3 regions of the Aureibacillus halotolerans genome follow, and region 2 is predicted to be linked to each of the others. Evidence: a T-box and tRNA genes for the amino acid it is inferred to sense, from the RefSeq annotation. Region 2 holds a T-box; the other regions hold tRNA genes.
The links. A T-box is a leader RNA that pairs with one kind of tRNA and senses whether it is charged. The one in region 2 lies ahead of metG (methionine--tRNA ligase), so its partner is inferred to be a tRNA-Met.

Region 1: it encodes a tRNA-Met, which carries the amino acid that the T-box ahead of metG (methionine--tRNA ligase) is inferred to sense. The anticodon was not compared.
Region 3: it encodes a tRNA-Met, which carries the amino acid that the T-box ahead of metG (methionine--tRNA ligase) is inferred to sense. The anticodon was not compared.

Annotation. Positions count from the first base shown of each region.
Region 1 covers NZ_SNYJ01000003.1:266,572-276,995, forward strand. The annotation lists gene EV213_RS05830 (superoxide dismutase) at 1-341, opposite strand, end outside; gene EV213_RS05835 (sugar phosphate isomerase/epimerase family protein) at 489-1,457, opposite strand; gene EV213_RS05840 (Gfo/Idh/MocA family protein) at 1,644-2,684, opposite strand; tRNA gene EV213_RS05845 (tRNA-Ser) at 3,091-3,183, opposite strand; tRNA gene EV213_RS05850 (tRNA-Ile) at 3,191-3,267, opposite strand; tRNA gene EV213_RS05855 (tRNA-Met) at 3,285-3,358, opposite strand; gene EV213_RS05860 (DUF456 domain-containing protein) at 3,469-3,954, opposite strand; gene EV213_RS05865 (DUF1189 family protein) at 4,104-4,835, shown strand; gene EV213_RS05870 (NfeD family protein) at 4,858-5,505, opposite strand; gene EV213_RS05875 (hypothetical protein) at 5,700-6,050, shown strand; gene ispG (flavodoxin-dependent (E)-4-hydroxy-3-methylbut-2-enyl-diphosphate synthase) at 6,171-7,286, shown strand; gene EV213_RS05885 (DUF4190 domain-containing protein) at 7,430-7,810, opposite strand; gene EV213_RS05890 (metal ABC transporter permease) at 7,881-8,741, opposite strand; gene EV213_RS05895 (metal ABC transporter ATP-binding protein) at 8,738-9,511, opposite strand; gene EV213_RS05900 (transglycosylase SLT domain-containing protein) at 9,744-10,424, opposite strand, start outside.
Region 2 covers NZ_SNYJ01000001.1:56,803-67,226, reverse strand. The annotation lists gene EV213_RS00325 (FtsX-like permease family protein) at 1-457, shown strand, start outside; gene EV213_RS00320 (aldo/keto reductase) at 633-1,457, shown strand; gene EV213_RS00315 (DUF7010 family protein) at 1,546-2,139, shown strand; gene EV213_RS00310 (LysR family transcriptional regulator) at 2,213-3,118, shown strand; T-box leader at 3,261-3,528, shown strand; gene metG (methionine--tRNA ligase) at 3,590-5,224, shown strand; gene EV213_RS00300 (LysE family translocator) at 5,282-5,905, shown strand; gene EV213_RS00295 (manganese-dependent inorganic pyrophosphatase) at 6,006-6,929, shown strand; gene EV213_RS00290 (DUF1801 domain-containing protein) at 6,988-7,407, opposite strand; gene EV213_RS00285 (ZIP family metal transporter) at 7,509-8,243, opposite strand; gene EV213_RS00280 (VOC family protein) at 8,366-8,779, opposite strand; gene EV213_RS00275 (hypothetical protein) at 8,846-9,409, opposite strand; gene EV213_RS00270 (hypothetical protein) at 9,770-10,424, shown strand, end outside.
Region 3 covers NZ_SNYJ01000010.1:111,078-121,501, forward strand. The annotation lists gene rpsF (30S ribosomal protein S6) at 1-275, shown strand, start outside; gene ssb (single-stranded DNA-binding protein) at 294-830, shown strand; gene rpsR (30S ribosomal protein S18) at 857-1,084, shown strand; gene EV213_RS12780 (DUF2232 domain-containing protein) at 1,270-2,205, shown strand; gene EV213_RS12785 (DHH family phosphoesterase) at 2,227-4,200, shown strand; gene rplI (50S ribosomal protein L9) at 4,197-4,643, shown strand; gene dnaB (replicative DNA helicase) at 4,737-6,104, shown strand; gene EV213_RS12800 (adenylosuccinate synthase) at 6,403-7,695, shown strand; tRNA gene EV213_RS12805 (tRNA-Lys) at 7,822-7,894, shown strand; tRNA gene EV213_RS12810 (tRNA-Met) at 7,907-7,983, shown strand; tRNA gene EV213_RS12815 (tRNA-Asp) at 8,251-8,326, shown strand; tRNA gene EV213_RS12820 (tRNA-Phe) at 8,349-8,421, shown strand; gene EV213_RS20985 (hypothetical protein) at 9,179-9,673, shown strand; gene EV213_RS12830 (hypothetical protein) at 9,670-10,424, shown strand, end outside.

The sequences.
Region 1 (10,424 bases), on a different contig from region 2:
GCATCGAAGCTACCAAATTTACTGTCGATAGCTGCTTTCAAATCACCAGTAGGTTCCCCGCCACCATTAGGAGAAAGGCTATTCCAGAAAAATGTGTGATTTGCATGACCACCGCCATTGTTTCTTACCGCTGTGCGGATGTTTTCTGGGACATCATTCAATTGTGCAACCAACTCAAACACGTCTTTGTTCTCAAGATCCGCGTTTCCTTTAACGGCATCATTAAGTTTTGTGACGTACGTGTTATGGTGCTTCGTGTGGTGAATGTTCATCGTTTCTTTATCGATGTGTGGTTCGAGTGCGTCGTATGCATATGGTAATTCCGGCAGTTCATAAGCCATTGCAAATTCCTCCTTTAAGAATGTATGTAGTTTGCAGCTGAAAACGATTATCAGCCTGTCACTACATCAACAGTACCAAATATACCCGTGAAGTGCAAAGAAAAAACATCGGGATTCCCGATTTTTCTTCCCTGTTTTTTCATTTGGTTATGCCCACCAGATTTCGCCTACTTTTTCCTTCGTAATCATGCGTTGCAAAGTCGCAGCCGCTTTTTCAAACCCTTCTTGGACAGACATTAAGCTGTCCTCATGTTCAATGCTTAAGTAGCCGTCATAGCCAACTAGCTGAAGAGCCGAGACAATCTCCCGCCATTTTTCTTCGCCTTGCCCAAAGCCTATTGTTCTAAAAATCCATGATCGTTCAAGTTCTTGACCATAGTTTTTTGTATCTAATACGCCATTTGCCGCAGTGTTTTGTGCATCAATGCCTGTATCCTTCGCATGAAAGTAAAAAAGTGCATCTTCTTTTGCAAGTGCTTTTATCGCCACAACTGGATCCATCTGCTGCCAGAACAAATGACTCGGATCGAGGTTAACACCAATCTGAGCGCCGCACTCTTCACGTAGACGTAGAGCCGTTTCTGTATTGTACACAACGAAACCAGGATGCGCTTCAATCGCAACTTGAACGTTATGCGCTTTCAAAAATTCATTCTGCTCCTTCCAATACGGAATCACTTTTTCTTCCCATTGCCACTTCAGAACCTCAGGATGATCTTCTGGCCAAGCAGCGGTCACCCACACTGGGTATTTAGAATGCTCTGACTCTCCAGGGCAACCTGAAAAGGTAATCACATTTTTAACACCTAGGCGTTCTGCGAGTAAAACGGTATCATGAAAATCCTGATGAAATTTGTCAGCTGTTTCTTTTGTTGGATGCAGAGGATTTCCATGACAGCTTAAGGCACTAATTTCTAGCCCACGGCTTTCAACAGCTTGTTTGAACGCATCGAGCTTACTGGCATCTGCCAAAAGCTCTGCAGGGTTGCAATGAGCATTTCCTGGATACCCACCTGTACCAATTTCCACGGCATCCAGTCCATTTTTGGCAATGATGTCGAGTGCCTCTTCCAACGGTTTGTCCTGAAACAAAACACTAAATACGCCTAATTTCAATGTTTTTCATCCCCTTTTGATGAGTGGTTGAGTAATCTCCGCTTAGATACGACATCGTTCCCTATAAAAGCGGTTCCATTTACTAGTTCACCGTTTTGTAGTCGAATTCCTTTTCTAAATGCGTTCAACACAAAAGGTTTTACAAATTTAGTGATTTTCTACCTTCATCCTACAAGCAGAAAATTGTTATACTTCTAAGTGGGTTCCTGTCAACAATACCTTCTTACCTTCTTTAGCACTTTTTATCGCCCCAAAAACCATGGCCATGCTTTTAATATTAGAGGTACAGTCGGTCTCCGCTAGACGCCCTTCTTCTAACGCCTGAAACATTTCATCTAAACACCCTTCATGCCCTTCTCGTCGTGACACATCTGCTTGAATAGGCACATGAACGATCTCATCAAGGAAGTCCCCCTCCTTATTTTCCTTCAATTGTTTAACGTCGGCAAAAAGCTCTTTCTCCCCATTCCATAAGGCAGTTCCTTTTGAACCTTGAATCCGCCACTCCGATTGCCACGATGTCCCTGCACCAATTGAGCTCCACGAACCTCGATATGTAAAGACAATGCCATTATCCATCTCAAAAATACAAACGGCAGAAGCATTCCCGTCATACCACGATCCTGGCGTGTTAAACTCGTGACAGTAAACAGACACAGGGTCAGCGTTACAAATCAAGCGTGCCTGATCGAACGTATGAATCGCCATATCAATAATTAAAGGATGCAGCATCGCTTCCCTGAACCCACCAAAGTGTGGACCTAGAAAAAAGTCAGCGTGTACAGCTCCTACAGGTCCAATAAGCTGTTGATCAAGAGCCTTCTGTAAGCCACGAATATGCTTATCATAGCGGCGATTTTGCATTACTGAATACGTCTGCTTCTGTTTTGCCGATAATGCTAAGACACTGTTTGCATCTTCAAATGACTCAGCCATTGGCTTTTCACCAAAGACGTTTAAGTTCATTCTCATTGCTTCTGAACTAACATCCTTATGACTAGCAGGAATGGTTACATCAAAAACAAGTGTTGCTTCTGTTTGTGCAATGGCATCTGTGAGTGATTCAAACACCGGAACATCCAAATTGTGTGCGTCTCGCATTTTGATTGCATTCTCGATAAACACATCGACAAGAGCTACAATCGACACATTGGTTCTCTCGATGGCATAGTCTACCCATTTGTTTGCCATCCCACCACACCCAACAACAATGACACGATGATTCATAAAAACCCTCCTTAATTGTAATCGCTTACGTTTATTGTAGCGACAAGCGACTCGTTCGACTAGTCCTACTTTTTATAAAAGCTGCCATACGCTCGCTTTCACCCTAAAGTGCACAAGTGCATCATCGACTCAAAAAGCTTCGTCGTGATTTTTTTGCCGTAGGAGTCCTCGCTAGTGGCTGCTTTTAATGACCCATTCATTTTTTATGATTTGATTTGAATTGAATTGAAGAGGGATCCTCTAGTTATTAAAAGCGTAGAGATCCACTTAGTTACTAAAAGACGATCTTTAAAATAAGACGAACCATTCTAGCTTTAATCAATTCCGTCTAGCACGAGTTTCTTATATGATTTAACACAAATAAAAAAAGCCTTCAAGAGGCTTGATTCATGTGCCATATAAATTATGGAGGAGGAAGAGGGATTCGAACCCCCGCGCGGTTTGACCCGCCTGTCGGTTTTCAAGACCGATCCCTTCAGCCAGACTTGGGTATTCCTCCGTACAACTGGTGGACCCTGCAGGACTCGAACCTGCGACCGATCGGTTATGAGCCGATGGCTCTAACCAGCTGAGCTAAGGGTCCAGTTACATATAAAAGCATAGCGGCGGAGGGGATCGAACCCCCGACCTCACGGGTATGAACCGTACGCTCTAGCCAGCTGAGCTACACCGCCACAATGAAAAGACATTAGAAATTATACAAGTAATAATCTCTCAAGTCAACCCTTTTTTAAAGGATCACTAGAACAATATACCATGCTTGTTTTCGTGTTGCAATCTTTTTCTATATAAAAATCCAAACAAAAAGCAGGACAATCATGATGGTTTGCAGAACGAATTTGGCAAGTGATCCTGCGATAAATCCTAGCAATGAACCTACCCCAATTTTTAATGCCTTCAAAAAAGGACCTCTATGCACAATAAGCTCCCCAATAACTGCACCAGCAAACGGACCCACAAACAGTCCAACAGCCGGGATGACGAATGGACCAATAAGCATGCCAATTAAGCTTCCATTAATTGCTGCTTTCGACCCTCCCCATTTTTTCACTCCAAAATAAGTGGCCGCCCAATCTGCTAAAAAAATCAAGGCAACTATACTTGCCTGTAGCACCCAATAAACAATGCCAAACGGCGCAAAAGAAAACCAAAATCCATAAAGAAATAGGCCTGCGATCACAAAGAGAATGCCTGGGAGTACCGGGTAGATGAAACTGAGATACCCTAATAGAAATAAAATTGAAATTAGAATCCAACCGACAATATCCAATATCCGTCCGTTTTTTATATAACTGCCTTAAAAAACGGTGCCACCTCGCTTCTATAATGATATCTTGTTTCTATGCTTGATGTTGTGTCATGTCGTGCGTAAAATGAACTATAGATAAAAAAGTATGTGAACCTTGAGGAGATCCATTCATGAAACGTTTGTTCTTTCAACTACGAAAAAGCGTTACGTCGCCTGCCTTTATTGCCGCAATGCGGGTTCGGGGCATTGGAAACGCGCTTCGTTTATTACTCACGCTCTCTGCTTTGTTCGCCCTTCTTTACGGCAGTATTTTATCATTTTCCTTATCAGCATGGGTAAATGACGTTTCTCATGCGTTATCTTCAGAAAGCATCCGCTGGAAAAGCGTTGACGGGTTTCTCGAAGATTTTTCAGCCCCTGACAATAGTCTTGTCAAACGGTCATCGCCATCAGAAGATTCAATAACACCAGCATTGTTTCTTGATTCTACCCAATTTACAATTCATTCTGAGTATCTGTCAATGTCGGTGGATTATTCAACCTTTCCTCAACGCATTTTCACTGAAGAAGACGGTCAGAATGCACTGCGTTTTGTCCAAGAAAATATCGTCTTACTGTATGTTGCTAGTTTTGTAATCACCTTTGTTCTTTGTTTTATGTTCCTAGTGCTCGCATCGAGTGGACTCGCTTTATCCAGCCAGCTTTTCTCCACCGTTATGAAGAAAAAACGCAGCTCTTATACACAAGCATGGTCGATGAGCGCCTTTACATTGCCCTTAGGAACGTTTCTTTACCTTATTGGCAGCGTCATAGGACAACCCCTTTTTGGGCTAGGTGGCGTATTCGTAACGATATCTATGATGTTTCTCGCCATAAAAAAGCTGCCTGTCAGCCGTGTATAACCAACTGACAGGCAGCTTTAACTTATTCCTGAATTATTGATTCTTCCGTTTGAGGCTTCACGACTATTTTCGTCCCATCCACAGCAACAACATTCACTGTTGTCTGTTGCTTGATCCATTGTCCAGAAGACACTGCACTATAGTCGGTCTCGTTAATGCGAACCGTGCCAATGGGGCGAAAGTCAGTCATCGTCATTCCTTCTTTTCCAACGAGTTCTTTATAAGACAGATTTATTGAATTATAGCCGGCTTCACTCGTCAAACGATCTTTGAGTGCGAGCTTAGACCATACATTCCGCTTTGGAAAAACTTTAAGAAGAAATAATGCGCCTGCGACACCAATCATCATACCAATGGTTACTGCGACACCATAGGTTAATGATGGAGAAGGCACAGCAATGGCAACGATCATCATAAGTGTGCCGATAATGGCTAATGTCCCGTCATTGAGAAGCTTTCCGTCAATTAATATAAGAGCGATGCCAATAATATAAATGGCAACCATCCAGACGAGCGCTCCCCCTGACACATGGTAGCTAAAGTAAAGCAGCATCAACAAAAGACCAATTGCACCTAAAATACCGCGTGTTTTAACGAGGATTTCTCCTAAAATAAACATCGTCGCAAAAAGGATAACTGCCATCCCAATAAACACATAATCCAGGAGCATTGTCTTCACCACCTTTCAGTTACGTGTATAAGTCCTTCTATTTATAAAACGTTCCCTCTACTTTAGTATACGAATTAAAGTTGATAAAGTTTCACTAAATCTGGACTATTTTGCGTTCCTTTTACATTATGACATACCTTGTCCTCTTCTACCATATAGTGATGGTAGAGATCACGAAAAGAGGATGAAGCGAAATGAAACAATTTATCGTCGTTGTGTTGAGCTTTGCGATCATCTATGCCATTGTTTATGACTTTCGAAGCGGGACAATACCAAGCACACAATCTGTTGGCAACTGGGAAACCGTTGATGTCCTCCAACAAGACGAGTTACTCCCAAGTACGCGTTCTGAAGAAAACAACACTTATATAGAACATATGGTTAAACCTGGTGATACCGTTCTCGGGATTATCGAAAGTCTGCATGACAATCAAATACCAGTGCCCATTGAACAAATTTCAGAGGACTTTATCGCCTTAAACCAGTCACCCGTGAACACAATTGAAGCTGGTGAAGTCTATCGGTTTCCATTATACAATCAATAATGAAGTACTTTTTAGGAATTAGGTACTTTTTCTTGTCTTTTTAAAATTGGTCTTGTTACAATGAGATTAGTTGGGAGACTGTTCGTGATACGGATGGTTTAATAGAGGAGAGATGATACAATGAGCGAATTAGTTCATCGTAAAAATACGAGACCTGTTAAGGTAGGAAATGTAACGATTGGTGGTTCAAATGAACTTTTCATTCAAAGCATGACGACAACAAAAACACATGATGTCGAAGCCACTGTCGCAGAAATTCATCGTTTGGAAGAGGCTGGATGTCAGATTGTTCGCGTTGCTTGCCCTGATGAAAGAGCAGCAAATGCCATCGCTGATATTAAAAAACAAATCAATATTCCGCTAGTTGTCGACATCCATTTTAATTACAAATTGGCGTTGAAAGCAATTGAAGGCGGCGCAGATAAAATCCGAATCAACCCAGGAAATATCGGAAAACGCGACAAAGTGGAGCTTGTGGTAAACGCAGCTAAAGAAAAAAACATCCCCATCCGAATTGGAGTAAATGCAGGTTCGCTTGAACGGGGGATTCTTGAAAAGTACGGTTACCCTACCGCCGATGGGATGGTCGAAAGTGCATTGCATCACATTAAAATTCTAGAGGACCTTGATTTCCATGACATCATTGTGTCCATGAAAGCTTCTGATGTGGGCCTCGCTGTCGAAGCCTATGAAAAAGCAGCTAAGGCCTTTGATTACCCATTGCATTTAGGCATCACTGAATCAGGAACCTTATTTTCTGGAACTGTAAAGAGCGCTGCTGGCTTAGGCATCCTTCTTAGCAAAGGAATCGGAAATACGCTGCGCGTTTCCTTGTCTGCGGATCCCGTAGAAGAGGTAAAAGTGGCAAGAGAACTTTTAAAGAGCTTTGGACTTGCATCAAACGCTGCGACATTAATTTCATGTCCAACGTGCGGGCGAATCGAAATCGACTTAATCTCAATCGCTAACGAGGTTGAAGAGTACATTTCAAAAATTAAAGCCCCAATTAAAGTTGCTGTATTAGGCTGTGCAGTAAATGGTCCAGGTGAAGCACGTGAGGCTGACATCGGCATTGCTGGAGCACGTGGTGAAGGCCTTCTCTTCCGCCATGGTGAAACGGTCCGTAAAGTACCCGAGGACCAAATGGTTGAGGAGCTTAAAAAAGAAATTGATATTTTAGCTGAAGCACATCGATTAAAAGAAGAAGCAAAAAAAGAAGAAACATTAAAAGCTTGACACTATGTGTCAAGCTTTTTAATGTTCAAACAAGACTTTGCTCACGGCTTTTGAGGCACTTGGAAGGCGCTCATTACCGCATTGTAGGCAATGAGCGTCAGATGAGACAAAGCACCGACGAAAGCAAACGTTTGTCATAAGCTCTATATGAACGGTGCAAAAAACAAACTAATGAGCACAGCAACAACACCTAAACCAATAGCCCATAGAGCCATTGCACCAGCGCCTCGTCTGCGAGAGATGAAACCGATGATAATACCTGCAGCACCGAGAATCAGCGGGAGCACAAACAGAGCCAAAAGGGAAAGTGCCAAAGCAAGACCGCTTAAGCCAACCGCATTCGAGTCTGTATTTGTGGAACGCTCTCGATCATCATCTATACTGTCTTGATCTCGATTACGATCTCGATCGATACCATCAAAGGAGGCTTCTGTAGCGGTTTCCTCTAGATAAGAACGATCTGCTGCATCGTCTGCGCGGATGTCCTCAAAACCTTCATCGTGCCTTCTATCATCATTATGCACACCTAACACCTCCTCTTTTCTGAAGAGCAGTTATAGTATGCAACTAGCGAGCCTAGCCTATGCTGGGAAATTAATCGATTTGCGCCGTTTTTGCCACGAACATCAATTTCACTTTTTTCCACAATAAAACGATACAAAGCAATGCAATTGACACCATAACGATCGTTCCACCCGAGGGAAGCTCGAGGTAATACGCAGCTACTAACCCGCCGACAACCGCAAGCTCACCGAAAACAATCGATAGGACAATCGTTTCTTTGAAGCCTTTTGCAATTCGTATACTGGTCGCCACCGGTAGTGTCATTAAAGCAGAAACGAGCATAATTCCAACAATTCTCATACTCGCCGCTATGACGAGGGCAACAATAACGATGAATACAAAATGAACTTTTTTCGTAGGCATTCCTGAAGCTTTGGCATGTTCTTCGTCAAATGAAAGGAACACAAGCTCCTTATATAAAAACACCAATACGCTAGACACGACGATGAGAATCGCAAATACAGTCCACATGTCACTTCGTGAAATTGCATTAATACTCCCAAAGAGGTAATAAAATAAATCCTGATTGAATCCATTGGCAAGCGAAATAAAAATAACACTTAATCCAATGCCACCTGATAAAATAATCGGTATGGATAATTCTTGAAAAGAGGCATACAAGCTTCGAAGCTTTTCGATAAGCAACGAGCCAATGACGGAAAATAGTAAGGCTGTATACAGCGGATTAAACGCTGTAACAAACGCTACCTTTGCTTGGATCAACAGCCCAGCTGCAATGCCAGCTAATGTAATGTGAGAAAGGGCATCAGCGATTAAGGAGAGCCGCCGTACAACAATAAATACACCAAGGAACGGCGCAAGGAAACCAATCATAATACCCGTCAAAAACGCATTTTGCAGGAATTCAAATCGAACAATATTTTCAATCATGCCAGACCTCCATGATCATGAGATACGGCATGGACAGCGTGACCGTAAAATTGGGAGAGCACCTCATCGTCCAGCTTGTTAAATGTGTCCATTTCTCCATGAAAGTGCAGTTCTCGATTAAGGCATGCCAAATGAGTGGCTTTTTTTGTCATCGTCCCTATATCATGAGAGACCATGAGCAATGTCATCCCTTTGTCTTTGTTTAAGGTTTCCAACAAGCGATAAAAGGAATCGACATGAGCTGCATCTACACCAACCGTAGGCTCATCCAAAATCAATAACTTTGGGTCACTTACCAATGCGCGCGCAATAAACACACGTTGCTGTTGGCCGCCGGATAACAACGCAATATTTTTATCAATGAAGCTTGTCATATCTACAGCTTCAACGGCCTCTTCTATTCTCTGTCGATTGGCTTTATTCATAAATTGAAAAAAACCTACCTTAGAGACGAGTCCCATAGAGACAACTTCTCTAACTGTCGCAGGAAAACCTGAGTTAAAGCTATTCGCTTTCTGAGAAATATAACCGACCTTATTCCACTCTTTAAACTTTGGAGCTGATACGCCAAAAAGCTGTATTTGGGAACGTGCCGATGACGGCAAAAGATTGAGAATCAATTTAATCAATGTAGATTTCCCTGACCCGTTAGGACCTACTAATGCCATAAATGCCCCGTCTGGTATCGTTAATGAGATATTACGCAATACGTCAACATCATTGTACCGAAAGGACAGCTGGTCGATTGATAACACAGGCGTCGTATTCACAGTCGCCCACCTCTCTATAAATTGCTAAGATGATTCAATCTTAAGTAAGAATTATTCCGATTTACCACTCAGATATTATAGCGAATAATAGCTGAGAAGTAAATTGATGAGGATCTTGTCTAAGCGCATCATTGTTCCATAGCATCTCAACGAAAGAAAAAACCCTTCAAATGCGACGCACATAGAAGGGATTCCTTATACGAAACAATAGAAAAGTCATGTTTTAAAGACTTTAATGAGCGGCAGCCTCTGTTTGTATTTTTGTCGCGTACCAGCTTTTGGCACTTCCATTTTCTCTTACATAAGAGTGCATTCCAAATATACCACGATGATAGGCCGTTAATGCCTGATCCCAGTTTCCATAACGTTCATGTAGAAAATCCAAATAAACAATTGACAATTGAATGGAATACAGCGGATCAAACAACAGCTCGTCTTTATACGTTAGATTGGCCATTTCCGCAATCCAAGGGGCGGTATTTTTCATGAATTGCGACATGCCATAAGCTCTGCCATACTGCGTTTGAGGTCCAGTAAGCGATGGATTAAACGTCCCACCTGTCTCAACTGAGAGCAACTCAAACACGACATAGGGATCAATATCGTATCGCTTTGCTTCTTGAAAAAGGAACAATCCCCATTCTTTTTTAAATTGCCCATCACTTTTCTTATACAAGCTTTCAGCCAATGTGACTGCCTGCGCCCATTCTTCGTACCCGTTCATGCTTCCGCTTCGCTCTTTGCTCACGTATGTTTTTATCATCTCTGGGCTAATTGAATAATTATCAAGCAGCTGTTTTTTTTCAGATACATTTTGCTCTAATGCAGACACTTCTTTGTTAAGTAACGTGACTTTCTGAGAAAAATAAAACGTCACGCCAGCACACATTATGATCGCAAGAAGCATCATGAA
Region 2 (10,424 bases):
CCAAGTCGGTGGTGAGCTGAAAGAAAAGGTAGGACCACTAGATTTTGCTGCCGTCGACTATGAATTGTACGCCTTAGGCCAAACCTTTGGTCCCATATTGTTCGTAGGCTTGTTCATCGGCATTGTCTTTTTCGTTTCTGCTGGCAGCTTTCTGTACTTTAGACTATATACAGATCTGGACAGCGATAAAGAAAAGTTTAAGGCAATCGCAAAAATCGGCCTTACAAACAAGGAATTGAATAAAGTCATTACACGGCAAACGGCGATTCTTTTTTTTGCGCCCATTGCTGTTGCCCTCATTCATGGGGCGGTCGCCCTAACAGCGATGGCTAATGGATTTAAAGCGAATTTAACAGTGCAATCGGGAACAGTCCTTGTAGCTTTTCTTGTGATTCAAGTGATTTATTTTCTTATTGTCCGCTACTTGTATACGAGGCAAATTCAAGCTGCAGTGTAACAATGATTAAACCCCAGGGCGGAGATGCTTTGGGGTTATTGCTCATTTCTAAACTTTGTGTAATCACAATGTGTGAACATGGTTGTCTTGCTTATTCATAAGCAAAAAAAACGCTTTTTTGACTTGTATATGTCATACTACAAGTGAAAAATTGAGCGACGAAGGAGCGGTTAGCATGCAAAATGTAACGCTGAATAATGGTGTGTCGATGCCACAATTAGGTTTTGGTGTTTGGCAAGTCGAAGATGATAAAGCGACTTCCGCAGTTTCTAAAGCGCTGGAGGTAGGCTATACATCGATTGATACAGCGATGATTTATAAAAATGAAGTAGGGGTAGGTAAGGCGATTAAGCAATCTGATATTCCAAGAGAAAAGCTATTCATTACAACAAAGGTATGGAACAGTGATCAAGGCTATGACCAAACTCTTGAAGCTTTTGATGCCAGTCTTGAACGTCTAGGCTTGGAGTACATTGACTTATATTTGATTCATTGGCCTACGCCAAAATATGACAACTATGTGGATACATACAAGGCATTAGAAAAGCTCTATAAAGATGGCAGAGTAAAAGCCATTGGTGTCTGTAACTTTGAGATTGAGCACTTGCAGCGTTTGCTAGACGAGTGCGATGTTACTCCAGTTCTGAATCAGGTGGAGTGCCATCCTGGTCTTGTACAGAAAGAGCTAAAGGAATTTTGTGCGAAGCATAATATTTTCATTGAGGCATGGAGTCCCCTTGCTCAAGGTGGGGATATTCTAAGAGATGAAAAGCTTAAAGAGATTGCAGATCGCCATGGCAAAACCAATGCACAGGTCGTTCTTCGTTGGCATCTGCAAAACAATTCCATTGTGATTCCGAAATCCGTCACACCGTCCCGAATTGAAGAAAATTTTGATGTGTTTAATTTTGAATTGACCTCTGAGGAAATGGCATTTATTGATGGTTACGACAGCGGCGATCGAAAAGGCGCTGCGCCTAACGAGATGCACGCACGATAATAGTCAAGAAAAAATGCGGTAACGACTTGCAACGTTACCGCATTTTTTTTGTATACTTAAAAGGACGTGAATGAGGGGGAAGGGTAAGATGAGCATGTATTTAGCTGATCAAGTAAAAGGTGCAGCAACGGGAATGATCTTTATGGCTGTATTTTCGGTCCTTTGGGCATATACGGGAACGTTAGGGCTGCAAGGGTGGGGTGAACCATGGGTCTTCCTCTTGTCGATGATGATAAGTATCCTGCTTATGGTTGGCGGCATTTATTTAATGAAATCCTCAAAAAAGTTGACACGAAAAACAGAAGATAAAACTTCGCGGGGAGACCAGCTTACCACGCAGCGAGTATTTAATTTGGTCTTTGCCTTAGAGGGCGTTGCTATTTTTATCGTCGCCTTTATGCTAAATCAATTTAACCTAGCTGAACATATTCCCGCGAGTATTGCAATCATTGTTGGTGTTCATTTCATACCGTTAGCTTTTTTATTTCGCTTAAAGCTCTATCACTGGGCTGGTGGGGCTCTTTGTTTACTCGGTCTCATCTCATTAACAGTGGCCCCAAATGAAATCGTTGTTTTTGACCATTCCATATGGCTTGCTTGGATCATTGCCAGTTTCGGATCGGCAGTTGTACTTTGGGGTATAGGGGGAACCATCTGGGTTACAACGAAAAAAGCGATATAATGATGTTTAGTGCAAATGGGAACGTCCTCTTTATGACATAATACTGAAGAAATCCTTTCAAGGAAGTGTACGCATGAATATTAAATGGCTTGAATTGTTTTGTTACATTGTTGAAGAAGGAAGCATAAGCAGTGCGGGACGACGAGCCTTTATTTCGCAGCCCTCTGTGACAAAAAATATACGCTCCTTAGAAGATGTATATGGCATTTTGTTATTTCAACGTGAGAAAAATAGCTTAACGCTGACGGACGCTGGGGAGTTACTGTACCCTCATGCCAAAGCGATGCTCGCCGAATACCAAAATTCAGTAGAGGCGATTGGGCACTTAAAGGATGCATCTTTTTCCCGCTTGAATATTGGCGCCTCCTTTACACTTGGTGAGTACGTTCTGCCGCCTGTGATCCAAGCCTATCAAGATGTACACACCCATGATCGCGTACAGCTTGCGATCTATAACACGCCCACCATTTTACAAATGCTGGACATGCAGACGATTGATATGGCATTTGTTGAAGGGGAAGTTGAGAGTAAATCATTTCACGCCGAAGCGATCGCGTACGACGAAGTCATTCTTATTGTCGATCCTAAGCATCCTTGGGCAAATCAACACCATGTTTTTGCGCGCGACTTGCTTGGACATGCCTATGTGTCTAGAGAAGAGACCTCGCACACGAGACGGATGGTGGAGGAACATCTGGCTAAAAAGATTCAAACGAAAGAGCTTAACCGCTGCTTGGCTTTAAGCACAACACAGGCGGTGAAAAATGCCGTACAGTCAGGTCTTGGCTTTGGTTTTGTGTCCGCTGCAACCGTTCAACATGAACTGAAGCATGGTCTGTTAGTGCAAGTGGACCTGGCAGATGTGAAATTGACGAGACCGTTTTGGTGTGTGACGAAGCCAATGCGGTTTGAAAAGCCATCGGCTGCTGCATTTTTACAGCTGACGAAAAAACTGATTGATTCCGGATCACATAGATAAGTTACATATACTAACTATACCAATGAGTTCTGTGAAGTTGCTTCAAATTGGAACTTCATATGTGGATAGGGATATATTATGGTTCAAGCCTCACGCCCTTGCATCAATCGAATCTATAGCGTATACTACGAATACTTTATATCGAAAAGCATTGACGAGGAAAAGTAAAAGAAGGGTATATCTACCAGAGAGCTTCGGAAGCTGAAAAGAAGCGATATCTCCCCCTTTGAACAATGGCCTCTAAGCTTCAGACCTGAACTCTTTTTTTCGGATAGTAGGGTTTGACGGGATCGGTCGCCGTTATCATGACCAACGTATCAAGCAATGAATGGCGGCGTACGTGTTGAGGCAGGTATTGAATTACCTGTGAACAAAGGTGGTACCACGAGCGGAAAACCCTCGTCCTTTATCGTTAAACAACGATAGCGGACGAGGGTTTTTTATTTTACCAAAAGGAAAGGCGTGGTTGAAATGACGGTGTTTATTGGAGGGGCGTGGCCATATGCCAATGGTTCATTACACATAGGGCATGTGGCGAGTCTTTTGCCAGGTGATGTGCTTGCAAGGTTTTTTCGACAATGTGGGGAGGAGGTGCTGTATGTTTCAGGGTCTGATTGTAATGGAACTCCAATTTCAATTCGTGCACGACAAGAAGGCGTCAGTACGACGGAAATTGCTGATCGTTTTCACGAAGAATTTTCCACTACGTTCGCAACGCTTGGATTTTCGTATGATGTCTACTCGAGAACCGATTGTGAGCAACATCATGTCGTTGTGCAGGAGCTTTTTAAGGAACTGTATGACAATGGGTGGATTTATGAAAAGGAGACTGAACAAACGTACTGCATCAATTGTGCGCAATTCCTCCCAGATCGTTATGTTGAAGGGCAATGTCCTTCATGTGGACGTCAGGCGCGAGGTGATCAATGCGACTTTTGTGCAACTATTTTAGATCCCCTAGACTTGCTGCAAAAAACATGCAAGCTGTGTGGAGATGTCCCAGAAACTAGGAAAACAACCCATCTTTATTTGGCATTAAGTCAATGGCAACGGGCACTTGAAACATTTGTAGAAACAGCTGCAAATGAAAAACGTTGGCGTGACAATGCGATCCAGCTATCAAAGCGTTACCTTCATGAGTCACTCCGGGACCGAGCCGTGTCTCGTGATCTTCCGAATGGGGTGCCAGTGCCGATTGAAGGGTTCACTACTAAGAAAATCTACGTCTGGATTGAAGCTGTTGCTGGCTATTTGTCTGCCAGTCTGAAATGGGAAAAAACAAGCGGGCAAAGTGCGTTGCCTTTTTGGTCAGAGGGGGCAAAGGCATATTATGTTCATGGAAAAGACAATATTCCTTTTCATACAATCATTTGGCCAGCCTTATTGATGGGAACAAATCGTGGAGATCATCCTACCCATATCATCTCAAGTGAGTATATGACGCTTGAAAAAAAGAAACTGTCCACGAGTCAAAATTGGGCCGTGTGGGTTAAAGAGACGTTGGAACGCTATGAACCAGATTCATTACGGTATTATTTGCTCATGAACGCACCGGAGCAACGTGATGCTGATTTTTCTTGGCGGGAGTTTATTTATAGTCACAATAGTGAGCTATTAGGAGCCTATGGGAACTTTGTCAATCGAACATTGATATTCATTGAAAAATCCTATCCAGAGGGATTGCAGCACTGCCAGGTGGGAAACGGGACGCTTGAGCGAATTACAGAGTTGTACTCACAAGTAGGGGATTGTCTGGAAGCTGGGCACTGTAAAAAAGCGATCGAACTGATTTTTCATGCGATCCGTGATTGCAATGTTTATTTTGATCGTCGGGAACCTTGGATTCAGGTACGCAAAGAGCCTACGGACGCCGAATGCACGTTGGCGACCTGCCTTGTTTGGATCGCCAACTTTGCCCAACTCCTTGCGCCGTTTCTGCCTTTTTCAAGTGAGAAAGTGAAACAGCTGCTCGGCTTACAAGAATTCAACTGGTTCGTCATTCGCCATGTTCCGAGGCTTGAATTGTCGCCAGAACCGCTCTTCTCAAGAATTGATCTTACCCGAATTGATGAAGAACGGGTGCGGCTGGAGAAGAGGAAACTCTAACTTAATGCTTGAAGAACTGATAAAATGAACATGTTGTTTACTGAAGGAGGTTACGTTTTGGATGTCCCTGTTGTTTTATCTTTTCTTGGTGTCGCCATACTAGTCACCCTGGCGCCAGGACCAGATAATTTGTTTGTGCTCGCTCAGAGCATGACGTATGGAAAAAGGGCAGGTTTCGCTACATCGCTCGGCTTATGTACGGGTCTTCTTGGTCATACGGCAGCAGCGGCACTAGGCATTTCTGCGATTGTGTACCAGTCCGCCTTTGCTTTTCAAGTCGTCAAATGGGCAGGCGCTTTGTATTTGTTGTATCTCGCTTGGCGAGCTTTCGCTGAGCGTCATGAGGAACAGGGAGCGGACAAATTGAAGAACCAAAGCTCTTATGCTTTGTATCGAAAGGGTATTGTCATGAATGTGTTGAACCCTAAAGTGTCCCTCTACTTTCTCGCGCTGTTGCCGCAATTTGTGTCTGTTGAGCAGGGCTCGGTTCCATTACAGATGATGGTCCTCGGTGGATTGTTTATTCTTCAAGCCATTGTTGTTTTCACCGTTTTGTCTATGTTTGCCGGTACTCTTGGAACGACACTGCAACGTCATCCGCGGATTGTTCATGCGATGCAACTGACAAAGGCAGGATTGTTTGTTATTCTTGGTGTTCGCATGGCGTTTTTGACAAAATAGCAGTAAAAGGTTCACTCAAGTTTTTATTTCCGCTAAAATTGGTTTGTATGGTACACTTTTGTACAAGCAAACCTATACATATAAGGAGTGAAGCACGTCAATGAAAACATTAGTGTTTGGTCATAAAAATCCGGATACCGATACAATTACTTCAGCAATTGTATATGCGTCTCTGAAGCAACAAATGGGCTTGGATGCTGAGGCCATTCGCCTTGGGGAAGTCAACGGAGAGACAGCTTACGCATTAGAGTACTTTAATGTAGAAGCTCCTCGTTTCGTTGAACGTGTAGCTGAGGAGGCAAAGGATGTCATCCTTGTCGACCATAATGAGCCACTCCAAAGTGCAAATGATATCGATCAAGTGCGCATTGTTGAAGTGGTTGACCATCATCGCATTTCTGGCTTTCAAACCGCAGAGCCCCTTTATTATCGTGCCGAACCGGTAGGCTGTACAGCGACGATTTTAAACAAGTTGTTTAAGGAGCATGGGGTTGAAGTCTCTAAAGTCAATGCTGGATTAATGCTCTCGGCCATTATTTCTGACTCACTATTGTTCCAATCTCCAACGTGTACAGAGGAGGACAAGGCAGCGGCAGCTGAGCTTGCGGCCATTGCGGAAGTGGACGTCAATGAATATGGTCTCGCCATGCTTAAGGCCGGTGCATCCTTGGCTGGAAAAACAGCGAAAGAGCTCATCTCCATTGATGCGAAGGAATTTTCAATGGGTGTGCATCGTGTAGAAATTGCCCAGATTAACACGGTTGATGTCCAGGAAGTGCTTGCGTTGAGATCTGAATTGCTGGCAGAAATGACAACGTCCGTCAGTGAGAAGAACCTCGATCTCTTTTTGCTTGTGATTACTGACATTATTAAGAGTGATTCGACAGGCCTCGTACTTGGATTATCCGAAGATAAAGCAGCCAAAGCCTTTGAACAAAACATCATTGATCAAGTCATTCCATTGCCTGGTGTTGTATCACGGAAAAAGCAAGTCGTCCCTGTGCTTACAGAAGTACTCGGATAATGAAAAAGAGCGACCAGTGAAAAATTCACTGGTCGTTTCAGCCTGTTTTTTAAAACACTCAATCGGGATACGTTTCTTGCAAAAAGGCGATAGACTGATTAATAAGTTCAATGAGGGCAGTTTCGTCAATGTCCGCTAGTTTATTGATATACACACAGGCCTTACCAGCTTTGTGTTTGCCGAGCTTTGCCAATAAAGCTTCACGTTGTTCATCGCCTGTGGCAAAGTAGAGACTAAAATTTGTTTTGCGTGGTGAAAAACCGACTAGGGGAGCATCGCCTTCGTGACCAGAAGCGTACGTATAATGATAGGAACCAAAGCCTATAATGCTTGGACCCCACATTTTTGCAGGGTGGCCAGAGACTTCTGTGAACAAATCCAATAATTGATAAGCATCGGTTTTTTTCGCAGAACGCTCAATCTGCTCAAGAAATTCTATTACACTACCATCCGTTTGTTTCGTCTTTTGCTCATCCATCCTTTCATCCCTCTCCTTTAAAAACCTACGTTTATAACACTATTTAACAAAAATTCACGATGCCTTGCAAATGATCATTGTACCATTTGGATTGCATATGGCTATCCAAGGTGATTTAAAGTCAACGAAATAAAAACACCGATCGCAGTAAAAAAGCCGACAACAGGTCCGCCTTCCTTATACGCTTCTGGCATCATTGTAGAGGCGACCATAGCGATAATGCCACCACCAGCGAAGGCGCTCATTCCCGCCTTAATGTCATTGGTTGCATGCACGAGCAACGAGGCGCCTGCAAGCGAGCTTAAAGCTGAGACTAGCAATACAGAGGTCCACATCATTAAAATATGCTTCCTTGCAAAGCCGCTTTTTTGAAGTCCTTCAGTACTTGAAAGACCTTCAGGAAAATTGCTTATAAAAATGGCAATCACAAGTGAGAGGCTTACGCTGTGGCGTTCCATTAAGCTGAGACCAATCATGGCCGATTCAGGTAAGGCATCCATTATCGTACCGAAGAAAATGGCAAGGCCAGCACCGCCAGCTTGCTTCATTCCGCGAGAGGAATGCTTCCGTTTTTCGCCACCTTTTTTCGTCACAAGATAATCAAAAAGCGTGAATATCACGGCACCCGAAAAAAAGCCAATGGAAATAACGACAATATTGCTGATCTGTAGCGAATCCTCTAGCAACTCGTATAATGTTGCGCCAATCAAAGCTCCTGTGCCCAGTGCCATAATGTACGCAATCAGCTGTTTAGGAATGGAAAAAAACAAGACTGCCAAAGCGCCCAGCAAGGTTGCCGAACCAGCGATGCCTCCCCATAAAACTGCACTCCACATGATTCATCCCTACTTTCTTACATGACTTTATGTAGTGTGCCTCGAACGCATGGAGTTACTCTAACGGCCAATCAAAAAAACCCCGCGTCCTGTGAAGAGCGACAGGACACGGCAGTCTCCTTTTATTCGAACGCGCTAGGATCCATATACATGAGTTCCCAAAGGTGACCGTCCAAGTCTTCAAAACCCCAGCCGTACATAAAGCCATGATCCTGAACTTCATTTGGTGTCGTTGCCCCGGCTGCAACAGCTTTATTGACTAATTCGTCAACTGCTTCACGACTCGTTGCGGACAAGCAAAGAATCGCTTCAGTACCTTTGGACGCGTCAACGATGTCTTTTTTAGTAAAATCTTTGAAGCGTGCTTCCTCAAGAAGCATGACAAAAATATGTTCGCTAATGACCATGCATCCTGTATTTTCATTAGAAAATTGTGGATTGAATTCAAATCCTAATGCGGTAAAAAACGTCGTCGTACGTTTAATGTCTTTTACAGGTAAATTGACAAAGATTTGTCCAGCAGTTAACGTTGACATTTTTCGTCCACCTCTTCGTATGAGTTAGTGTATAAAGCTTACGTTCAATGTACCACGAAAACACAATCACCGTTTCTTATTTCTTGCTAAAGACAGAAGCCTGTACACCCACCATAGACCAGCTAGGAAAACGATGAAAAAGCTTGCGTAAAGAAAACTCCATTTCAACGCTGTAAAAAAGGGCGTTACCTCAGCGATGCCGTTCGAACGTTCGGGGTAACGAGCCATTACGATGGATGCCCCTGTGTTCTCCAGTATATCCAACATGGCCCCAGCAACCGGAAGAAGATTGAGAAGGCGAAGTTTGTTGGTGGGAACCACTGATTGAAGAAACCATGAGAGCAAAGCACTTAGAAAAAAGACATAGACGAGCGGCCATACAATATCAAAGGTCCAGCGCAGTATGATATAGGCTTGACGACCGTCCTCGCCATAGGAGTCAGCCATGTCGTATAAATCGGTAGCAGAATAATAAAATGAGCTGTCAGGAGATTCACCTGACCCTATTAATGAGTCAGTTAAGCCGGATATCCAGGGTAACACCATAAGAATAAAGAATCCAAAAAGGAGAAAGGCAATGAGTACGATACGACCATTGATCCTCCTGTACATCCAATTAGACAAAGGCATTAAGTCTAAACTCCTTTCACAATGAAAATGTTCGTGACCAACGTGCCGTTCCCCTTCATTTTCATACGTTTTTGGAGTTGCGAATAATGGAAGCCATGTGTTCGGAGGGGGAAACTCCTATATTGATGCTTTTTGAACATCTCCTTTCCTTCAGACAATGCCGACTGATTTTGCTATCTTGACAGTCCTTTGGACCTATGCGATCTTTAAGGTAGAAAAAGGAATGACAGGGAAGACCAAGCATATTCAACTTTAATTTTCCTATTAATCAGACTATTTATCATTGGATGAGGATATTGTTCTTCGATGGACATTGTAATTGCTCGTCTTACATGAAAGTTGAAAAGGAGAGGAACGTAGATGACGACACTGACGGATGGGATGCCGTACACTGTTCAAGATCCAGGGAAAATGTTTTCTCTACAAATAGCGTATGGAGAAGCTATTGAAATACATTTGTTTGAACATACGAAAAATAGTGAGTGGACATTAACGCTACAAGATCATGAAGGTGTCATTGTTCAACAGGTGCTAACGACCATGCACGTGGCGCCGGTTTTAGTCTATGCCCCGAAATTAAACAGTGTAAAGTCATTCAGCCTTGGTGTGACGGGACAAGGTGGAACCTGTACTGTCCAGGTAGACAGGTTTCGCGTATTGGAGGGAAAATGCGAAAGCGACCAGTATCTGACAAGACAGAACGGTCCTTATATGATAGGCGAGTTAGGATGGACACTTGCTGAAAACGTAAATGTGACTGTGGGATCGGGAACAGTTTTCACAATGCGAACGGGTGGACATATTAACCTTCGAGATAAGTCCTCCTTATGGTTTAAAGGGACCAAAGAGCAGCCCACGATTTTCATAGGTTTAATGCACACTTGGGATACGTACATCAATAAAGCCAGCACAGCACAAGTCGAAGGCACACATACGATGGCACAGTACGATTCAAAGCTTTCCCATCAAGCGGTTGACCTTGCAGGTGTCGCGGAACTTCCTCCAAACCAAAGAT
Region 3 (10,424 bases), on a different contig from region 2:
AAATCATGTACATCCTTCGTCCAGACTTGGATGAAGAAGCTCAAAAAAGCGTGAACACTTACTTTCAAGAGGTGTTGACAAACAACGGTGCGACAATCAATGAAACCAAGGTTTGGGGAAAACGCCGCCTTGCTTATGAGATTGATGACTATCGTGAAGGTGTTTATATGATTGTAAAGGCAAACTGTGAAACAGTAGCGATCAATGAGTTCGACCGCCTTTCAAAAATCAACGACAACATCCTTCGTCATATGGCGATTCGCGAAGAAGAATAAAAACAAGGAGTGGTCTGGATGTTGAATCGTGTCGTACTCGTTGGTCGATTGACTCGTGATCCTGAGCTCAGATACACACCAAATGGTCAAGCTGTCGCCAATTTTACATTGGCCGTCGACCGACCATTTACGAATCAGCAAGGAACGCGTGAAGCTGATTTCTTAAACTGTGTCGTGTGGCGACGTCAGGCAGAAAATGTAGCAAACTTCCTGAAAAAAGGCAGTCTTGCTGGTGTAGATGGCCGGATCCAGTCAAGAAGCTATGATAACCAAGAAGGACGACGCGTCTACATTACTGAAGTTGTCGCGGAAAGCGTCCAATTTTTGGAGCCGAAAAGCGCCAAAACTGGCGGTGAAAACCAAGGGCAAGGGAATCAGTATGGTGGCGGATATGGAGATGATCCTTATGCATCCTCTGCACCTCCGCAAAACCAAGGTTCATCCTATGGTGGCGGCAACAATCAGGGACGGTCGAACCAAAATCAGCGGCAGGACGATCCATTTGCCGATGAAGGTCAGCCGATTGACATTTCAGACGATGACTTGCCGTTTTAATCCAATATGGAAAGGTGGGGAACATCATGGCTAGACGTGGACGCGCAAAGCGTAAAAAGGTGTGTTATTTTACAGCGAACGGTATTAAACACATTGATTATAAAGAAGTAGACCTTCTTAAACGGTTCGTGTCAGAACGTGGAAAAATTCTTCCACGTCGTGTAACGGGAACTTCTGCAAAATATCAGCGTAAATTAACAGCTGCTATTAAACGAGCTAGACAAATGGCATTATTGCCATATGTCAGTGAGTAACTTATAGAACAGTTATAAAAAGACACAGCAGACGCTGTGTCTTTTTTTCAAAAAGGTAGGACGGTTTTGTCTGTTGGCTATGCTTCGGTGGAAAAACGTTAGATGCTAAGAAGCAATGGTGGTTGAAACCTGTTGAGTTTGCCCATAAAATAAAGAGAGCTGTTTAATGGTATTGAGGTGAAAAATTGACGATATCAAACGTTGTTAAAGAAGGATTTCTTCTGTTTTTGCTTTACTTTGCCCTACTGTTGATTGGCGTCAACAGCCCGTTCTTTGCTCTCATCTGGATGCTTCTCCCCTTGCCATTTGCTGTTCACGCATCAAGGCACGGTGTAAAAGCTGGCGGTGCCCTAGGTCTCATTGCGATTGTCGCAAGTAGTCTTGTGTATGTGTATGTCGGATTGTTTGCCATCCCTGCCGTGGTTCTTGGCGTTGGCATTGGCCATTGGGTCATGAGCAAAAAGAGCCCGTTTTTCATCTGGGCTTACAGTGCTCTGATTTATGTCGCTATGTCTATAGCAACGGTATTGACCTTAACATTTGTTTTTCAAATGGATGTCAATGCGCTCTATGAAGCCAATATGGAACAAACCCTTGCCATGTCTCAGCAAACGTTCCAATCGCTTGGAGATGATTTTGCTCAGGAGCAAGCGGACGTTTTGCGAGCCGGATTTGAAGAGATGAGACAATTGATGCCCACCTTAGTGGCAGGCTCGTGTGCCATGCTCGGTTGGTTGACGACAATCCTTACGCTGTCTGTGCTCAAGACCACATCGCCTGAAAAGCCTAGAGCTTGGGAGCCCTTTCGTAACTGGCAGTTTCCTAAAGGGTACGCGATCTTTTATATTATCGTGTCGCTGCTAACGATGTTTATTAACGACGACAGCGCCTTTTCCGTCATGTTGTTGAATATATTTGCTGTATTGCTCGTATTGATGGCGATACAGGGATTTTCGTTTATTTTTTATTTCTGCCGCGTGAAAGGGTACTCGAAAGCCATTCCTATTATCGTGACGATCGTGTCGCTGTTGTTCTCGTTTATCACACTTTTCCTGATTCGTTTTATTGGCGTTTTTGATTTGATTTTTCAGCTTCGCAGCCGATTGAAATCAGGAAAGTAATTAAAAAAAGGAGGACCTTGCATGCCGAACTTTGACGCCCGAAAGAAATATCCACCGCAGATGCTTGTACTACTTGCCTTAGGGCTCATTGCTGGTCTCCTGCTTGTATGGCATGAGCCGGTCACAGGCATCGTGTGTTTACTCCTTTGGGCGGGAGCGGCGGTGTTTGCGTTTATTGCAGAGAATCGTCAGCAAAAACAATTAACCACATACGTGTCCAATCTCTCTCACCGTGTGAAAAAGGTGGGAGGCGAGGTGTTGCAAGAGCTTCCACTCGGAATTCTCTTGTTTAATGAGCGTTATGAAATTGATTGGGCAAACCAGCACCTGGCTTCGTTTCTGAAAAAGGAAAGCTTGCCAGGCCTGTCCTTAAATGACATTTCTCCTGCGTTGATTCCGTTACTTAAAGAGGAGGCGTCGATTGAGACGGTCACGTTACACGGTCGTACGTTTCGCATCTACTTTAAATCGGATGAACGACTCCTGTATTTCTTTGATATTACAGAGCAGCACGAGCTAGAAAAGCAGTTCAAGGATGAACAAATTGCGTTTGGGCTAATTTACCTCGACAACTATGAGGAAGTCACTCAGGGCATGGACGATCAATTAAAAAGCAACATTAATAGCCAGGTAACCTCAGCGATGAATCAATGGGCCATTGATCACGGCATTTACTTGAAGAAGGTGGCCGCTGATCGTTTCTTTGCCGTTTTGAATCGCCGCATCTTGAGAACTTTGGAAAAAGAAAAGTTTACAATTCTCGACGACATACGCCATTTGACGTCTAAGCAAAACATCCCTCTCACGCTATCGATTGCCGTTGGGAGTGGTGAAGCCCCATACCCTGAGCTTGGGTTTCTGGCCCAATCGAGCCTTGATCTTGCACTCGGGCGTGGCGGCGATCAAGTCGCTATTAAGCAAACCAACGGAAAAGTACGTTTTTACGGAGGCAAAACCAACCCGATCGAAAAACGTACAAGGGTACGTGCGCGCGTCATTTCGCATGCGTTACGGGAGCTTGTGTTATCCAGTGACCAAGTGTTTATTATGGGGCATCGATACCCCGATATGGATGCAGTCGGCGCGTCTCTCGGTGTGCTGAAAATCGCTCAAGCGAATGATAAAAAAGGGCGCATCGTGCTAAATCCAAATGAATTGGACACCGGCGTCCGCCGCCTCATGGCAGAGGTGAAGGAAAATGATCGCCTTTGGCAGCACTTCATCACGCCGGAGCAGGCGATGGAAGCTGTGACACGTAACACGTTGCTTGTGATTGTTGATACAAATAAGCCGTCCATGGTCATTGATGAAAGGCTCATCAGCAAAACCGATCATGTGGTTGTTATTGATCACCATCGTCGCGGTGAGGATTTTATTAATGATGCTGTGCTCGTGTATATGGAGCCTTATGCCTCCTCGACGGCAGAGTTGGTCACCGAATTGCTTGAGTATCAGCCAAAAGGACTTGAGGTCAGTATGCTTGAGGCGACGGCATTGCTTGCAGGCATTATCGTAGATACAAAAAGCTTTACGCTACGAACCGGTGCGCGGACGTTTGATGCGGCATCCTACCTGCGTTCCAAAGGGGCAGATACTGTGCTCGTTCAAAAGTTTCTCAAGGAAGACATTGATCACTTTGTGCAACGGGCACAGCTGATCTCTAATGCGGACATTTACCGTGACGGCATCGCCATTGCGCGAGGCGACATGGAAGAGGGCGTTGATCAAGTGCTCATCGCTCAAGCAGCAGACACATTGCTGGCGATGAATGAAGTGACGGCGTCGTTTGTGATTTGCCGACGAGAAGATGGTAAAATAAGCGTTAGTGCAAGATCTCTCGGAGACATCAATGTGCAGTTGATCATGGAATCGCTCGGGGGAGGCGGTCATTTATCGAATGCAGCCGCTCAATTTGAGGGGGGCACGGTGGATGAAGCCATTGCCCGACTCCGAAAGGTCATTGATGAATATCTTGAAGGGGGAGACGAAGAATGAAGGTTATCTTTACACAGGACGTGAAAGGAAAAGGAACGAAAGGCGAGACAAAAAACGTTTCTGATGGCTATGCTAGAAATTTCCTTTTGAAAAATGGGTATGCAGTAGAAGCAACGACTGCTAACATGAAATCATTGCAGCAGCAAAAGAAAAAAATACAAGAACTAGAAAACGAAGAGCTTGAAGATGCGAAAGCATTGAAGGATGAGGTTGAAAAGCTTGAAGTCTCCTTGCAGACGAAGGCAGGGGAAGGCGGTCGTTTGTTTGGTTCAATCACAAGCAAACAAATCGCTGATGAGTTGAAAAAAGCTCATAACCTCAAGGTGGATAAACGCAAAATTGAACTGGATCAGCCGATTCGTTCCTTAGGGTATACGAAGGTTCCAGTGAAGCTGCACCCGGACGTCACGGCAACACTGAAGGTGCATGTGAAAGAAGCGTAAGCCAACAACCACCCCCGCTCCTCATTAATGTGCAGCGGGGGTTTTTTTAGTAGAGCGAACGATATTGTTGTAAGAAAAAGGGGTGGAGAACAGATGAGTGACATGATGGAAGGGCGGCTGCCGCCGCAAAATACGGAAGCGGAGCAGGCAGTGCTCGGGGCTGTGTTTTTAGATCCAGCATCGATGACCACCGCCTCAGAGCTTGTCATGCCAGAGGATTTCTACAAAACGTCTCACCAGCGTATCTTTCATACGATGATGTCGCTAGCAGAAAAAAATGAGCCTGTCGATTTGGTTACTGTTACGTCAGAGCTCGCCGACCACAAAATACTAGAGGAAATCGGCGGCGTTTCCTATTTAACACAGCTCGCTGACTCCGCCCCAACCGCAGCGAACATTGAGTATTACGCGCGTATCGTCGAGGAGAAATCGATCCTGCGTCGATTGATTCGTACAGCCACCGACATTGCAGAGGATGGCTACTCACGAGACGATGAAGTGCAAAACGTTCTTTCCAATGCTGAAAAAAACATCATGGCGATTTCGCAACGAAAAAACTCTGGGAACTTCAAGGAAATTAAAGACGTCCTAGTGGATACGTATGACAACATTGAAATGCTTCATAATCGGCAAGGTGACATTACAGGCATTGCCTCCGGCTTTTCGGAATTGGATCGCATGACAGCCGGTTTTCAACGCAATGACTTGATTATTGTAGCTGCCCGCCCATCCGTAGGTAAGACAGCATTTGCCTTGAACATCGCTCAAAATGTCGCCATTCATGCGAATGAAAATGTCGCGATTTTTAGCTTGGAGATGGGCGCCGAACAGCTCGTCATGCGGATGCTCTGTGCGGAGGGCAACATTGACGCCCAGCGGCTCAGAACGGGCAAACTAACGTCTGATGACTGGCAAAAGCTGACGATGGCGATGGGCAGCCTCTCTAACGCAGGCATTTACATCGATGATACGCCGGGGATAAGAGTCAATGACATACGTGCTAAATGCCGCCGTCTAAAGATGGAGCATGGCATTGGTATGATCTTGATTGACTACCTACAGCTCATTGCGGGCTCCTCACGAAATGGCGGCGAAAACCGCCAGCAAGAGGTTTCCGAGATTTCACGTTCTTTAAAAGCACTCGCCCGTGAGCTTGAAGTTCCTGTTATTGCGCTATCACAGCTCTCCCGTGGTGTTGAATCACGCCAGGACAAACGTCCAATGATGTCTGACATTCGGGAATCCGGGAGTATTGAGCAGGATGCCGATATCGTCTCGTTTTTGTATCGGGACGATTACTATGATAAAGAATCCGAAAGCCAAAACATTATTGAGATTATTATCGCCAAACAACGGAACGGCCCTGTAGGTACTGTTGAGCTTGCGTTTGTGAAGGAATACAATAAGTTCGTTAACCTAGAGACACGGCATAATGAACATGACATGCCGCCTGGTGCATGATCATATCGTCGTGGGTTAAGTTGAAAAGGAGGTCAGTGCCTCACTCTGGCCAACTTGGTGAACATATTAGCGCAACGCGAAAACAAAGCGTTGCGTTTTGTTTTGCTCAAGGGTTTAAATGAATGGTAGCCGTTCTTCTCAATAGACGAACATAAAATGGAATTGATGTTATAATCGTTCGTCTTCTCATTGACTTTCCCTGTGGTTACTGATACAATCATCTACGGTTACATGTGAAAATGCGTACTTTTAAACATAGCAAAGAACGAAATTGCGAAAATTAGCGGAGGTGCTTTTCATGTCATCAGTCGTGGTCGTAGGAACACAGTGGGGCGATGAAGGCAAAGGGAAAATCACAGACTATTTGTCAGAGAATGCGGAGCTTGTGGCTCGTTATCAAGGTGGTAACAACGCAGGGCATACGATCGTATTTGATGGCAATAAATACAAGCTTCATTTGATTCCTTCTGGCATTTTTTACGCAGATAAAACGTGCGTCCTCGGAAACGGTATGGTTATCGATCCGAAAGCACTTGTTGAAGAATTAGACTACTTAAAAGGCCACAACGTGTCCGTGGAAAAACTACGGATCAGCAATCGTGCCCATGTCATTTTGCCTTACCACTTAAAGCTTGATGAGCTTGAGGAAGAACAAAAGGGCGCCAATAAAATTGGGACGACGAAAAAAGGCATTGGTCCGGCATATATGGACAAAGCGGCACGGATCGGCATCCGCATCGCAGACTTACTAGACAAGGACGAGTTCCGCAAAAAGCTGGAGCAAAACCTTGCTCATAAAAATCGCTTATTTGAGAAAATGTATGAAACGAGCGGCTTTACACTTGATGAGATCCTTGATGAGTATTATGCGTATGGACAACAGTTCGCCCATTTTGTGACGGACACATCTGTTGTGTTGAACAAGGGTCTTGACGAAGGTCGACGCGTACTGTTCGAAGGGGCACAAGGGGTCATGCTCGATATCGATCAGGGCACCTACCCATTTGTGACGTCATCCAATCCAATTGCTGGCGGTGTCACCATCGGTTCTGGTGTGGGTCCGTCAAAAATTCAACACGTGGTTGGTGTTTCAAAGGCATACACCACTCGTGTGGGAGACGGTCCGTTTCCAACAGAATTAACGGATGAGATTGGTGATCAAATTCGTGAAACAGGTAATGAGTATGGCACTACAACGGGTAGACCACGCCGTGTCGGCTGGTTTGATTCGGTTGTCGTGCGCCACGCACGTCGAGTGAGCGGCATTACGGACCTGTCTTTGAATTCGATTGACGTCCTCACAGGCATCGAAACACTAAAAATCTGTACGTCTTACACGTACCAAGGCAAAGTGATGGAAGAATTTCCAGCAAGCCTGAACGTGCTGGCGCAATGCGAGCCTGTGTACGAAGAGTTGCCAGGGTGGACGGAAGATATTACAGGCTGCCGTTCGTTAAATGAGCTGCCATTGAATGCGCGCCATTACATTGAGCGTATTTCTCAGTTGACAGGTATTCCGTTGTCGATCTTTTCTGTAGGACCAGATCGCAACCAAACCAACACGGTACGAAGCGTTTACGCGATGCCATAAAGGGGAAGACTATAGTCAGGAAGGGAAAACATCCAATAAATTTTCCCTTCCTTCCCCCTTTTTTATAAAAAAAGCTTGCATGTTCCCTCTCGTTTATGATAATATTATTATTGTCGTTGTTGAGAGGAGCCATTAGCTCAGCCGGTAGAGCATCTGACTTTTAATCAGAGGGTCGGAGGTTCGAATCCTCCATGGCTCATATAAAAATCGTCGCGGGGTGGAGCAGTCTGGTAGCTCGTCGGGCTCATAACCCGAAGGTCGAAGGTTCAAATCCTTCCCCCGCAACCAAAATAATTGACGCATCTACATCGAGCAACATCCCTGATAAGTCAATACTGTAGTACTCGTAGAGTGCAACCAATTTAAAATTGACGCATCTGCGTTGAAACACTTCTTCGCCAAGTCAATGTTGTAGTACTTGAAGAGTGCAATTAAATCAAGTTTGCACCACTACGTTGATCATCATCTTGACAAGTCAACATTAGCAATATGTGCACTATTTCTTTACATACATAAACGTTTGAGGATACGCAAAATTCTTACAATTTTATACAAGGTCCCGTGGTGTAGCGGTTAACATGCCTGCCTGTCACGCAGGAGATCGCCGGTTCGATCCCGGTCGGGACCGCCATTTTATTTTTTTTTGCGTATATGGCTCGATAGCTCAGTCGGTAGAGCAGAGGACTGAAAATCCTCGTGTCGGCGGTTCGATTCCGTCTCGAGCCACTTTTTTACCTAACTAGACCTTTGAGGGTCTTTTTTTATTTGTCTGAAAGCAAAGATCGTTGAAGGGTAGATAGCCTAAGTTTTCTATGCTTTTCTTCCTCTGGTGAGATTGTGAGATGATATCTCTTTTCGAGACCTATATAGGTCTTTTTTTATGTGCATTGAAGTGAATATGATAACTGAAGCACATAAGTACAAACTAAAGAAAATACACGAGTTGGTCTTTCTTGTTTTTTCGTAATTTTTAAAAATCCATAACGAAAATAAAGAAAAATTTCCCATGATAAACTATAATTGTCTTAATAACGTCTACATAAGCACTAGGGTCTTTAATGAACGATTTCTTTCTTCTTCTATTCTCTCAACAAGAAATTACGTTATTGACTATTTCAAAATGAGAAATAGTCGGTCCCTGTCGTTAATGATGAAGAAAGGAGTTGGTTTTATGTCCTATCGTCATTCCGTAGTAAAGGAACTAAAAGAATCGTTACATCGAAAACGCATCCTTTTTATAGTATTCGCGTTTTGTTTATTCTATCTATTTTACGCAAGCCAGAAAGCAAGCTATTCCTTTACTAATTCACTAAGCCTTTTTACGTTTTTTTTAGAGAATTTACTGCCCATGACGTTCCCATTGCTTGCTGTATTTATCTATTTGGGGAAGTTTTCTGCGGAACTCAACCATCGCTTTATTTTTTACACTAGAACTCGAATGGCCTTGGGAAAAACGATCATATCGAAGTTCTTGGTGAATTTTATGCTAACGTTCGCTGTTTTTTTTCTGTATGTGTTTATCACCTTTCTTTATGCCTTTTATATTGATCCTTTCTTTGGACTTACGGAATATTTTAATCCAGATATGACTGTTGCAGAAATGGAAAAAGACAGATTAGAACGCCATACCTTTACGCAGTTGCTTGTTTACGGTGATTTTATTTACGGGGTGCTTTACTCCACATGGGTCGGTGTCAACGCGGCGGTTTGGTCCAGTTTTGGGTTCCTGCTCCTTCTTGTTATGAACAGGTCCTATGTCGCTTTAACTATTCCTTACTTGGCGTATCTTGCGCAAGTGTTTTTTTTCGGAAACCCAACGCTGCAACCTTATCGATTCTCTTTTTCGGTTTTCCCTTACGGCTTTACTCAACAGGAAATTTGGACAGCTTTCATTCCTTTGGGGGCATTAGTTATCATCTGTCTTGCTCTCAGCTTATACGTGCGATTGAAATTCAGAACCTTGGATAATTTTCTATGAGGTTTTCACGGCATTGCTTTCGTTCATATAACGTCTGGATGTGGTTTTTCGTCGCTGTTGTCTTGTTGCTTTGTGCGTGGGATCAGCGAATGTTTGTGATGGACCTGGCGCAGTACAAAGGCCTTCATTCAAATCAATGGGATGTTTTAATGGCTTGTTTGGGAAGCCCGTTTTTAGTGCTTTATTTAATATCCCCCTTCTGGATTTTTCATTCCAGCCGGATGATACTACAGGACTGGGACCCGGTTGTATTGATTCGTTTTAAAAGCCCGATGCATTGGGTATGGTTTACGTTGGCTAAACGGATCGGCCAATTGATTGTATTTTATGTATTGCTGCTGCTTGCGGCTGTCGCCATGACTACAGGCATTCCTTGGGAAAGTGACTGGAGTGCGTTCACAAAAAGTCCGTCTGGTCACCTCATTGCTTATACGCAGCCTGTTTATGAAAGTGGGATCTCTCCTTGGCTTGGAGTTCTTTTGGAGATGGGTTTAGCGGGCGGATACCTGATCGTTATTCAACTCCTCTTGTATTCGCTATTTCTCTTATTTTCACACAAACGGTTGGTTTTGCTATTCGGGAGTGTTCTCATTTTCATCGGTGGTATTGTGTCCTACAAGATGGTGCCTGGCGACTTGCCCTTTGCAAAGGTAACGAGCTATTTTGTACTTTCGTATACTCTCCAGTCGTTCCCGGCAGTTTGGGTGCCGTTTGCGATGTATCTGCTTTTCTCGGTGGTTCTTCTTGGGTT